Regions from separate parts of the Rhizobium sp. BR 317 genome, predicted to be linked through region 1. Evidence: predicted binding sites of a transcription regulator. Region 1 holds the regulator's gene; each other region holds the start of a gene.
What was found. Region 1 encodes LexA, which represses DNA repair genes until DNA is damaged. Its sites were predicted from a motif close to TGTTCNNNNTGTGTTCNG; they were not measured.
Positions count from the first base shown of each region.

Region 2: the regulator LexA is predicted to act here: its motif matches at 2,743-2,760, upstream of QD357_RS30105 (ImuA family protein).
Region 3: the regulator LexA is predicted to act here: its motif matches at 1,470-1,487, upstream of QD357_RS05620 (ImuA family protein).

Region 1 is NZ_JARWLB010000001.1:276,957-281,104, forward strand. It holds gene QD357_RS01315 (mechanosensitive ion channel family protein) at 1-756, shown strand, start outside; gene QD357_RS01320 (DUF2721 domain-containing protein) at 802-1,353, shown strand; gene lexA (transcriptional repressor LexA) at 1,744-2,466, shown strand; gene QD357_RS01330 (ComEC/Rec2 family competence protein) at 2,447-4,148, opposite strand, start outside.
Region 2 is NZ_JARWLB010000033.1:34,963-39,110, forward strand. It holds gene QD357_RS30095 (error-prone DNA polymerase) at 1-503, opposite strand, end outside; gene QD357_RS30100 (Y-family DNA polymerase) at 503-2,017, opposite strand; gene QD357_RS30105 (ImuA family protein) at 1,938-2,699, opposite strand; partial or broken gene QD357_RS30110 (hypothetical protein) at 2,873-3,140, shown strand; gene dinB (DNA polymerase IV) at 3,137-4,148, shown strand, end outside.
Region 3 is NZ_JARWLB010000003.1:112,740-116,887, reverse strand. It holds gene QD357_RS05625 (Y-family DNA polymerase) at 1-438, opposite strand, end outside; gene QD357_RS05620 (ImuA family protein) at 479-1,447, opposite strand; gene QD357_RS05615 (metallopeptidase family protein) at 1,611-2,048, shown strand; gene QD357_RS05610 (DUF1737 domain-containing protein) at 2,068-2,274, opposite strand; gene QD357_RS05605 (HpcH/HpaI aldolase/citrate lyase family protein) at 2,397-3,347, opposite strand; gene QD357_RS05600 (hypothetical protein) at 3,474-3,704, shown strand; gene leuD (3-isopropylmalate dehydratase small subunit) at 3,887-4,148, shown strand, end outside.

The sequences.
Region 1 (4,148 bases):
GGCCGCCTTCGCACCCTGCTGCCGATCTTCCGCAACGCGCTTGCAGCCATCGTCATCGCGGCCGCCGTCCTCACGGTATTGTCGGAAATGGGCGTGCAGATCGGGCCGCTGATTGCGGGAGCCGGCATATTCGGCGTGGCGATAGGCTTCGGCTCGCAAACGCTCGTCAAGGATATCGTCAGCGGCATTTTCTACCTCATGGACGATGCCTTCCGCGTTGGCGAATACATTCAGAGCGGCAGCTACAAGGGAACTGTGGAATCCTTCAGCCTGCGTTCCGTCAGGCTTCGACATCATCGCGGTCCGGTGTTCACGGTTCCCTTCGGCGAACTTGGCGCCGTTCAGAACATGAGCCGTGACTGGGCGATCGATAAATTCATGCTGCGGGTTCCGTTCAACACCGATGTCGCCAAGGCGAAGAAGATCGCCAAGCAAATCGGAGAGCAATTGAAGGAAGATCCGGAAATCGGCCCGCAAATCCTCGAGACCCTGAAAATGAAGGGCGTCGAGCAGATCGGCGACTTCGGTATCGAACTGAGCTTTGCCTTCACCGTCCTTCCCGGTCGGCAAACCTATATCCGGCGGCGCGCCTACACCATGATCCGCGACGCCTTCATGGAAAACGGTATCGAATTCGCTCAGCCAACCGTCCAGGTGGGCGGCGAGGAGAAATCCGACACCGCAGCCGCCGCTCTGACAATGCACAAAAAGAGAACCGCTGAACAGTTGGCACAATCGCCGGCGCCACCGACGTAAAACATTCGCGTGAGATCAGCCACGGCCTCACGCTGACGTCCTTCCTTGCCGAAGCAACACCCCGAACCTGATGCGGATGACGTCGGAAAGGAGATCGAGCGTGCTGAACGACCAGCTAACGTCTGCTGCCGCGCACGTTATTCAAATAGCGCTGACGCCGGTCTTTCTGCTGGCCTGGCCGGCACCGCCGGGTGCCTCAATGTTTTCTCGGCTAGGCTCGCCCGCGTCTCGGACCGGGTCAACAGCCTTTTCGAACGGGTGACTTCGGAGGACCCGGATGAAACGCGGCTGCTGCAGCTCTACTATCTGCGGCGGCGGACATTGGCGCTTGAGGTTGCCGTCCTGCTCGGCACGGCATCGGGCATGTGCACATGCCTTGCAACGCTCGGCCTCATGGGCGGAGCGATTCGCCAGCAATTTCGCGAGCAGCTACTGCTGTGGTTCTTCGGCCTTGCCGTCATCGCGCTCATGGGCGCTTTCGTGGCCTTTCTCTTCGAGATGATTCTGGCCGGTCGCAGTATGCTAAAGCAGATCGCCAACGACCGCACCCTGCTCGAGCATACGCACAGGAGTTCGAGTAAGAGCCCAACCTATTGAATTTCCATCCAATATTACTAGAATCGTCGCCGATCCCAGCCCCGCGAAAATTCGATCCTTCCTGTTCGATCTACAGTTTGTTCTCCTTCGTTCGGAGAGCATCGCTCTCCAAAGAGACTATTGAGCAAACAACGTGGCTTTTTATCGCTTTTGAGATGGACCGCTCCTGATCGCAGAAATCACATTTAATCGTATTCCATATACATATCAGTACCTTAGTCTGTATGCGTCGAGAAAATCCGTCAGCCCAGGACCCGTTCTGTTCCCATTTATTTGAGACACTTACAAAATATTCACCAAAATTTAAGGACTTGCGGAACACATATGGAACATATAGTGTCCGTTCTGGATTTGTTTCACGACACCTTCTCAGTCCCGAGGTTCAAAACGATGTTGACGCGCAAGCAGCAGGAACTGCTTCTCTTCATTCACGAACGCATGAAGGAGTCCGGCGTTCCGCCATCTTTCGACGAGATGAAAGATGCGCTGGACCTCGCGTCAAAATCTGGCATTCACCGTCTCATCACGGCTTTGGAAGAGCGCGGTTTCATCCGCCGTCTGCCGAACCGGGCCCGGGCGCTGGAAGTCATCAAGCTGCCGGAGGCCTATAGCCCGAGCCTGCAGCCACGCCGCGGCTTTTCGCCAAGCGTCATCGAGGGTAGCCTTGGCAAACCGCAACTTGTGCCGCCACCCGCTCCCGCCAAGCCGGTAAGTGAGGAAAACAACAGTTCGGTCTCGGTCCCCGTCATGGGCCGCATCGCCGCCGGCGTTCCGATCTCGGCCATCCAGAACAATACCCATGACATCACCGTTCCCGCCGACATGCTCGGCTCCGGCGAGCACTATGCGCTGGAGGTCAAGGGCGACTCGATGATCGATGCCGGCATCTTTGATGGCGATACCGTCATTATCCGCAACGCCACGACCGCCAATCCCGGCGACATCGTCGTCGCTCTCGTCGATGATGAAGAGGCGACATTGAAGCGCTTCCGCCGCAAGGGAGCTTCGATCGCGCTTGAGGCCGCTAACCCGGCTTACGAGACCCGTATTTTCGGGCCGGATCGTGTGAAAGTGCAAGGCAAGCTCGTCGGCCTCATTCGCCGCTATCACTGACGGGTGACACCGGTGCGATCGGCGCTCCGAAAGTACCGGTTCGCCAGTCATAGGCGCGATGAAGGCTCCATGGCCGCGTTAGATTTTCAAACGCCGCCGTTATTACCGGTTTCTCGGCGCCGAGGTTCATTTCGATGGACCCAGTCCGGCGAAGTGTTACGCCCGTAAAAAGCATAGCGCCGGAGCGGCAGCGATCAAGCCGCAGCCGTATGGGTGTGACGACGATATTGGCGGTATCGCAGGCCGGAGCGAGATAAGCAGCGTCTTCAATGGTGACAAGCATGTCGCCATTCTCCAGCATTGCCACGCACCAAGCCCCTTTCTGGCAGGCGAAACCGCCCTGCCCGGCATTGTCCAGTGCCGCATCCATCGCCTTTCGAACGGCGGTCTGTTCGTCGGAACTCAAGCGGCGATGCTTGTCCGATTTGCTGATTTTAGGGAGCTGGCTGTCGGGCGGAAGCATCGCAGGCGGTTGCTGCTCGGTGATCGCCAGGGCTCTTTGCCACTGCTCGAAGATGAAATCGGGCGGTTTCTCACGGTTGGTCGTCAACGCACCGTTTCGCAGCAAAGCGACCAGCGTACCGTCCTCGGAGATCATCAGATCGGGTTTCGGAACACCGGGGCTGAGGGCCACGACTGCGACCGAGCCAATGATCAAAAGCGCACCCGCATGCCGCAGCCATGTTTTGAGCAGGGTCATCAGCAAGAAGCCGACTATGACCGTGGGAAATAGCCAGACCGGTAGTCGGCCAAAGGGAATATTGCCGCCCCAGGCGGCGACCGTTTTGGCAACGACGATGACGGCATCGAGTCCCGCGCCGGTGATCTGCCAGAAAGGAGCATCGACGCCAAACGGCATCAGCATTGTAGCCGCCATACCAAAAGGCATGACGACAAAGGAGACGACCGGCATGGCCGCCAGATTGGCGACAAGACCATATGTCGCCAAGCGGTGAAAATGCTCTATCGAGAAGATCGCGGTCGACGCGCCGCCGATAAAGGAGGTCGACAATATGCCTCCGAAGAAGCGCGAGACGAAGAGCAGCGGACGCAGGAGCCGGAACCGGGAGAGAACGCTTTCCCGATGCGGTCGCCTCGTCCAGAGCGAATAACCGGACACCAATGCCAAGGTCGCCGCGTAGGACATCTGGAAACTTGGTCCGAGCGCCTGTGACGGTGACAGAATGAGGATGACGATCGCCGACAGTGCTACGTTTCGGAGGCTGAGGGATGGCCGGTCGAAGAGCACGGCAACCAGCATGATCGCCATCATGATGAAAGCGCGCTCTGCCGATACGCCGAAGCCGGAAATGAAATAATAGGCTGTCACCGTGACCAGCGCGCCGAAGGCTGCGATCTTCTTCGTTGGCCAGGCCTGGGCCACGCCGAAAAACAGGCTGAGGGCATAACGCAGGCCGACATAAAAGATGCCCGCGGAGAGCGCCATGTTCAGGCCGGAGATGGCAATGATATGCGCAAGACCTGAGGTCCGCAGCGCTTCCGTCGTCTCATCCGAGATCGCTCGTCTCTCATCGGTGACAAGCGAGGCCGCAAAGGCGCCGGTGTCACCGGGCAAAAGCATCCTAATCCTGTCGCCGATGCTGCTGCGCAAACGCGCGAGCCAGATATCCGCCTTATCGAAAAACGATCCCTGAGCAACATCACTGGTCGGTGATAGTAGC
Region 2 (4,148 bases), on a different contig from region 1:
AGGTTCGACAGCTCGTGCAGCCGCAGCTGATCGTTCGGACGCCGTCGCAGACAGAGCGAGACATAGGCGCGATCGCCGAAGATTTCCGCCATCTTCCGGAGCTGCACCGCGCAGACCTCGTCGGCCAAGTCCGGCACCAGGATGCCGATCAGTCCCTCAGAATAGTGCGCCACATCATCGAGGTGCAGGATGCACTTTGCCTTCCCGCCCCTGCCCTTGCCCAGGGTCAGCAGCCGGGTCAGCCGCGAATAGGCGGCGCGATCGGTGGGGTAGACGAGGATCGACATGCCGTCGGCGAGATCGAGCCGGCAACCGACGACGAGCCGCAGGCCGGTGGCGCGTGAGGCTTCGAGCGCCCGGACGATGCCGGCCAGGCTGTTGCGGTCGACGACGCCGAGCGCCTCGATACCCATGAGCTTGGCGGTGGCGAAGAGTTCTTCCGCCGAGCTTGCGCCGCGGAGGAACGAGAAATGCGTGGTGACCTGGAGTTCAGCGTAGCGCATCAGGCAAACACCCCGTGCAGGAACCATTTGTGCGATCCGGTGTCCGCATCGACCCCGTCGCCGGATCGGAAGATCCAGAAGCGCTCGCCGGCATCATCCTCGACGACGAAGTAGTCGCGCACGGCGACCCATTCGGAGCTGCGTTGCCACCACTCGCCGAAGATGCGCTCCGGGCCGTCGGCGCGCTTTACCCGGCGCCGCTTGCCGCGCCAAATAAAAGAGACCGGCGGATGATCGGGTAAGAGCGCAATCACCTCGATCGCTTCCGGATGCGCCTGCAGCCGAGACGGCCGCGGCCAATGGAGCGGCCAGGTGGCGCCGACCTCGTCGGCCGTCGGCGCAATCCGCTGGACGCTGCGCTCGGGGACGTCGCTCGCGACCGGCGCGACACGGAAAATCCGCTGGCCGCCGCGATTGCCAAGCACGTCGATCAGCGGCGCCACATCCGTCACCTGCTCTTCGATCAATGAGGAAGCCGACTGTATGTCAGCAAGCGGTTCGGCGATGATGGCGGCGAGGCTCAGCTTTTCGATGCCGAAGCCGGGCTCGATCTTTTCGATACGATCGCGGAAGAGTTTTGTCAGCCAGGCGATGTCGCGGACGGGCTTGGCCGTTCCGGCTCGGAGTGACTGAAGGCTGTTGTCGACGCGGTGGATGATGAGGTCGGCGCGCCGCACGCCAAGCCCGCGCTTTTCGAGCTCCAGACAGAGCTGCCGGACCAGGCGGGTTACATATTTCTCGATGGTCTCCGGTGCGCCGATCGGTTCGGCAAAGGATTTTTGCACCTCGACGAGATCGGCCGGCCGGATCGGATCGATCGGCTCGGCGAGCCGGCCGAACATCTGGTCGAGACGCCGACCAATTTCCGCCCCGAAACGCAGCGTCAACGGCGCCCGCGGTGTGCCGGCAAGATCACCGACGGTGGTAAAGCCGAGGGTGCGGAGACTTCCGACGATCTCGGCCGGCAGTCGCAGCGACGACAACGGCAAGCGGTCCATAGCCTTGGCAGTCCCGCCGCGCGGAATGACGACCGTCTCGCGATCGGTGGAGCGGGCGAGCGCGTGCGCGGCACCCCAGCTGTCGGCGATCGCCGCTCGCGCTGCAAGACCGCGACCGCGGAAACGGTTGACGAGACCGGAGAGCATCAGGTCCTCGCCGCCCTGCAGGTGATCGGCGCCTTCGGTATCCATGACGATACCATCAGGAGGATCCATGGCGACCACCGGAGAATACTGAGACAAGGCCCACAATGTCAGCCGTTCGAGTGTCGCAAGGTCGGCCGCCGGATTGGCGTCGATCATCGTCAAACCCTGCACCAGCGCCTGCGCCTTGGCGGCCGGCATGCCGACACGCAGGCCAAGTTTGAGCGCTMACCGGTCGGCCGCCGCAACCCATCGCTTGGAGCCGCTCCTGGCGATGACCACCAGGGGCGTATCAGGGGAGAGCMAAGGATCGGCGCGCCTGATCCGGTCGGTCGGCAGTGTCGGAAGAAAGACAGATACMACCCTGGCCATCACATGCTCCGATAATAAATTCTCCTCCCTCGCCTGCCCTCACCCGCATCAGCTCTGCCAGCCAGCGCGCGCGGCCGACGCCCGGAACGGGCAGCGGTTCGGAGGGCAATACCGAGATCCGCCAGCGGGTTGCCGCGGCCGTCGGCATGCCGAAATCGGAGGCTTCCGTCTGGCGCCGCCAGCGGCGGATCACCAGGCCCAATGAACCGGATTTTTCCGCCGCGAGCTGCAGCCGGCGCGACGCCGTCATCGGCAGGCGCACCAGTTCGGCGACCACAGCGCCAAGGCCGCCATAGCGCAAGGCCTCTTCGAAACTTGCGAGCACCGTCTCTTCTTTGTCGCCCTCGACGAAGATGACGCGATCAGGATGAAGTCCTGCCTGAGCAAGTGCCGGAAAGAACAGATCGAAGCGCGTCAGGCACCAGACGACCTTGCCGGTGGTGCGCGCCGCGATGCCGCCGATGAAGAGTGCAGCGGCCGCCCCGTCGATCGCGCCGTTGCCGCCGCCGGCGACTTCATGCAGCGCGCCATAGGCGAGCCCACCTCCCGGCAGCTGCGCATCGATCTCACTAACGCCGAACGGCAGGACGTTGCGATGGCGCAGGCCGGTCCCTTCCAGGCTGGCGATTTTCTCGCGCAACTCGTCGAGGACGGCATTCGACGTGGCGACTGATGTAGTCATGATCTCCTTCACGGCACCCGTTTTGACTTGAGAAGAGGCGATATGTTCTTTATTTGTTCTCAAAGCAAAAACGAGTCAATGTGCGCCCGACGCGCTGAAGTTGAGCGCGGATGCGGGCCTGGTGGATTCCATGAACGGATTCAATCCGATGGCTGAATTAGGAATTTTTTCGCATGGCCCGACCAGGCCCGTTGAGTGATCTGAGATTGAAGGATTATCGTGAGCCGGTTATCGAATTCAGCTGTGGCCGATGTGACCGGCATGCCGCGATCGAGCGCAAGCTGTTGGTGAAAGCGTTTGGGCAGCAGTGTGAGCTTCGCGATCCTTCGCCGTCGGATGGCTATGGGCTGCGAGCGCATGCAAACGCCGGAAGGTGACAAATGCGGCGCGCACTTCCCATGTCTGGGCGACATAGATGCTCCTGATGGAAGCCAGTCATGACAAACGATGAAGGTCACGAGCGGCCGCGCAAGATCGTCCATGTCGACATGGACGCCTTTTACGCGTCGGTCGAGCAGCGCGATAATCCGGACTTGCGTGGCAAGCCGATTGCCGTCGGTGGATCGGCCGCCCGCGGCGTGGTGGCGGCGGCGAGCTACGAGGCGCGCGTCTTCGGCGTCCACTCCGCGATGCCGTCGGTGACGGCCAAGCGCAAATGCCCGGACCTGATTTTCGTGCCGCCGCGCTTTGACGTCTATAAGGCGGTGTCGCAGCAGATCCGCGAGATCTTTGCCGAATACACGCCGCTGATCGAGCCGCTCTCGCTCGACGAGGCCTATCTCGATGTCACGCACAATCTCAAAGGCATGGAGATCGCCACCGAGATCGCGTTGGAGATCCGCGCCAGGATCAAAGCGGTTACCGGGCTCAATGCCTCGGCCGGGATTTCCTACAACAAGTTTCTCGCCAAGATGGCGAGCGACCTCAACAAGCCCAACGGCCAGGCTGTCATCTCGCCGAGGAATGGGCCGGCCTTCGTCGAGGCCCTCCCCGTCAAGAAATTCCATGGCGTCGGCCCCGCGACGGCCGAAAAGATGCACCGGCTCGGGATCGACACCGGCGGCGATCTCAAGCAGCAGACGCTCGAATTCCTCGTCGAGAATTTCGGGAAGTCGGGGCCATATTTTTACGGCATTGCTCGCGGCATCGACGAGCGCCAGGTCAAACCMAACCGGGTGCGCAAATCCGTCGGCGCCGAAGATACCTTCTCACAAGACCTCCATGCTTACGACCCGGCCCGTGAAGGGCTTCAGCCGTTGATCGAAAAGGTGTGGAGTTATTGCGAGGCCAATGGGATCGGCGCCAAGACGGTGACCCTCAAGGTCAAATATGCCGACTTCAACCAGATCACCCGCAGTAAGACGGTTCCCGCACCTCTGCCGGCCATCGCCGACCTGGAAGAGATCGTCAGCCTTCTGCTGGCGCCGATCTTTCCGCCGCGAAAGGGCA
Region 3 (4,148 bases), on a different contig from region 1:
GACGGTTTCCTCGCCAAGCCTGAGCGAGGCGACCGGCAGCGGCGCCAGCGCCTCTTCCATGGCCTCCGGAGGAACAACGCGGCTGTCGTCGAAGCGGGCAACCGCCCAGGAAAGGCCCGGTGCGGAGGAAATGGCGCCGCGCACATAGAGACCAAGCCGGGAAATTCGGATCAGAATATCCTCGAGCAGCGCCTCTTCGCCGCCGAAGAGATGGGCGCAGCCGGTGATATCGAGGAAAAGCCCATCCTTGCCGTCGATCGCCACCAGCGGCGTATAGCGATCGCACCAATCGGCGATCGCCTCCAGCAGTTTGCGGTCCGCGCCCGGGTCCTCTTCGACGACGTCAAGGGTGGGACAGATTGCCTTCGCCTCGGCAACGCCCTGTGCGAGCTTCAGGCCGATCGTCTCGGCCCTTTCATTGAGCGCGGTGAGCCGCATGGCATTGTTCAGCTTGCCGGCACAGGCGAGCGGCGGCGCCTCAAGCCGACCGGTCGAACGCCAGGACAGACCCCATCGCTTGCGCGCGATCCGGTCGGTCGGCAGGTGCGGAAAGGTCAGCGCCAGAATGCGCTGCGTGTTCACCGGGAAAGGCAGGGTGCTGAGCGTCGAGGACAGGGGCAAACTGGCGGTCATGGGCATTCCACTCCAGGGTTATGGAAAAGGGCGCCGGGTTACGGCTTTTTTCCAGGGTGAGACGAAAGGCCGGATGACCGATGCTGCCGCCAAGCAGCGATCCGTCCGGCAAGGGCCGCGCCAGGGCCGGCGCGGGTTCGACGGCGAGACGGAAGAGAGCGCTGCTCGCCTCCTCCTCGCCCGCTTGACGCAACAGAAACAAGGGCCGCCCCGCCGCCTTGGCCCGCAGCGCCAGCCGCCGGCTCTCGGTCAGCCCGAAGCGGGCCGGATTGCCGCGCACCTCCAGAATGACGACCGCAAAGGCCGCACTGGCAAGCGCCGTCTCCGCCAGCCATAGCGCCTCTTCCAGCTTGCGCGGCGACGCCTGTAGAAAGCCGGCCGGCTCCAATCCGAAATCCTGAAGCCCGAGCGCATAGGGCAGGCCCGCCTCCATCCCCGCGACAGTATCGCCGATCCACAAAACCGGCGATACGGCCGTGGTTTTGCCGACGGCTTGCCCCCGAGGCCGCCCTGCAAACACTCTGAGCCGGGCAGCAAGAGCAAGGGTGAAACCGCTCGCCGCTCCGGCATCACGCAAGGCGAGCGAACGGATCTCCGTCAGCGCATCCAGCGGCACGCCGCCCTGCATCGCCTCGTCGAGAGCGGCAACCCCTATTGCAAGCGGCTGGACAGCATCGGCCGAACCGGCCTCCGGCTCTGCCGCCCGTGTCTCATGCGCCATGGCTGCCAGCGCCGGTATCGGCCTGCCTTCCAGTCGGGCAATGGTTTCACGCAGGGCAAAAAGCGTCTCCCGCGCCACGGCGGCCTCAGCCATGACGGTAGCTCCAGATCAATTATGTTCCTGTTATGTTCTTATGGATTCCAGAGGTCGGAAGAAGAGTCAACACCATTTTATGAGAAAATATTCCTCTGCCTGAATCCACTCTCGAAAAACCGAAACAAAGGCTCTATATGACCAGCTAAGGAAGGAAGCATTCATGGCCCGCATTGACCAGAGCGAGGATTGGCGGGACCGCCATGCCCCCTCGATCAGCACATTCGAATCCCTGGCCACGGAGGCTTACAGCCACCTGCCGGACGAATTCCGTTCGCTCACCGGCAATCTCATCATCCTCATCGAAGATTTCCCCGACGACGACGTGTTCGAGGACATGGCGCTGGAAACGCCGTTCGACCTGCTCGGTCTGTTCGAAGGGCGCGGCATATCGGAGCGTTTCACAGCCCAAACCGGGGAAATGCCGAACAAGATCCGCCTCTATCGCCGGCCGATCATCGATTATTGGGCGGAAAACGACGAAACCCTCGGGGACATCATCACCCATGTCCTGATCCACGAAATCGGCCACCATTTCGGCCTGAGCGACGAGGACATGGAACGCATCGAGGCGAGCGCCGAAGAGGCGACGGACCGCTGAATAAGCGATCCTGTTACTCTTACTGCTCCGAAAGCTTCATTTCCGGATCGTAATCCTTGCCCGCGACGTCCTTGACGACTGCCTGGCCGCACAGCATTAGGCCGGTCGCCGCATTGAAGGCGTAGGTCGGCGAGCCCGAGAGTTCCCAGCCTTTGTTCAGCGCCGCGGTCACCTTATGGCAGAAGGAAGCGTCGTCGGGGCCGGTAAGGAAGCGATAAAGTTTCATCAAATCGTCTTTCATAACCTAGCAGTTCAGCGCTTCACGGAATCTCTGAACTGCTCTATCTCTTTGTTTTCACACAATTCCGGACGGAAAGCGGTTCACGCACTTTTCCTGGAATTGCTCTATCAGCCTTCATCCCGAGGTGCGGCCGTAGACAACCGCAAAGGACGCTCTGAAATCAGGCGAGCTTTATGGACCAGTCTCTCCGCCTGGACAAGATGCAGCCGCTCGACCATGCGCCCGCCGAGGTTCACGACATTGAGACCGGCCGCCGCCGGATCGGCGAAAGCGGCGATAATGGCTTGCGCCTCGGCAAGAGCGGCCTCGTGCGGCCCGAAATGCCGGTTGGCGGCTTCGATCTGGTTTGGATGGATCAGCATCTTGCCGGCAAAGCCCATGGCTCGGCCCTCCGCACATTCGACGTCGAAGGCTTCCATATCCTTGAAATCGTTGAAAACACTGTCGATGGCGTCGAGCCCATAGGCGCTGACGGCCAAGATCACCTGCATGAGCCACGGCATGAGATAGGTGCGGCCCGGCTGCGGCAACACACCGGTTTCCTTGCGCAGATCATTGAGGCCGACGGTCAAACAATCGAGCCGGCTTCCCGGTGTGCGGCCGGCCTCGGCGATGGCCGCGGCATTCAAGACGCCGCGCGGCGTCTCGATCATCCCCCAGATGCGCAGGCTCTCCGGCGCATCCGCCTCGGCAAGCCTGTCGCTGACAACAGTCACATCCTGCGGCTCGTCGACCTTTGGCAGAAGAACCGCATCGGGCTCAAGCGCCAGCACCAGCTCCAGGTCTTCGGCACCGAAGCCGGATGACAGCGTATTGATGCGGATGATGCGCTCCTTGCCAGCCTCTCCTTTGCCGGCAAGCAGCGAGCCGGTGAAAAAAGCCCGCAAATTCTCCCGCGCTTCCGCCTTTTTCTCCGGCGCCACGGAATCCTCGAGATCGAAGATGACTGCGTCGCAATCGAGATCGGCTATCTTCTCAAGCGCACGGCGGTTGATCGCAGGGACACTCAGCACCGAGCGGCGCAGACGGACGGAACGGGGAGGGGCGAGACGGCTCATGATGCAGTTTTGCCGCGCTTTCCGCCGTCAAGCAAGACAACAACGGGCAAGACAACAAAAAGCCATGCTCCTCTTGCAGAGAGAAGAAGAGAGGACCACATTGCCATGAGTAGAGAGGTCTCGACCATGCAGAATATCCGTTCCCTGTTCATCGCGCTTGCCGGCATCACCGTGTTTGCAGCCCTGGCGCTGTTTACCGTTTCAATCACGCTCGCTGTCGGCGGCATCCTCACCGTGCTTATGGTGGGCCGCGCGATTTCGTTGCGGATGAAACCTGCTCCGGTGCGTGCCAAGGCGAATGCTCAGCGCGAAATGCGCGTTTGGAACGACGGCCGCGGCACGATCATCGACCTCTAAGCCAAGATCAGGGCAGGGCGGCGCCTCGCCGCTCTCCAATGCGCTTAATCCACGCGCAATTCCTGAACTGCGGCCAAGGCGCCCGGTTTAGAGCATTTCCAAGATTCCCCTTCATTTTTGCCGGGATTTGCTCTATTGGCAGGATAATTCGTGCATAGACGAAAATTGAAGGCAGGACCCCCATGGACAAGTTCGTGAAGTTGACTGGTGTCGCAGCACCCCTCCCGGTCGTGAATGTCGATACCGACATGATCATCCCGAAGGACTATCTGAAGACCATCAAGCGCACCGGTCTTGGCACGGGATTGTTCGCCGAAGCCCGCTACAATGAGGATGGTTCGCCGAACCCGGATTTCGTGCTGAACAAGCCGGCCTATCAGAATGCCAAGATTCTCGTCGCCGGCGACAATTTCGGCTGCGGTTCCTCGCGCGAACATGCCCCGT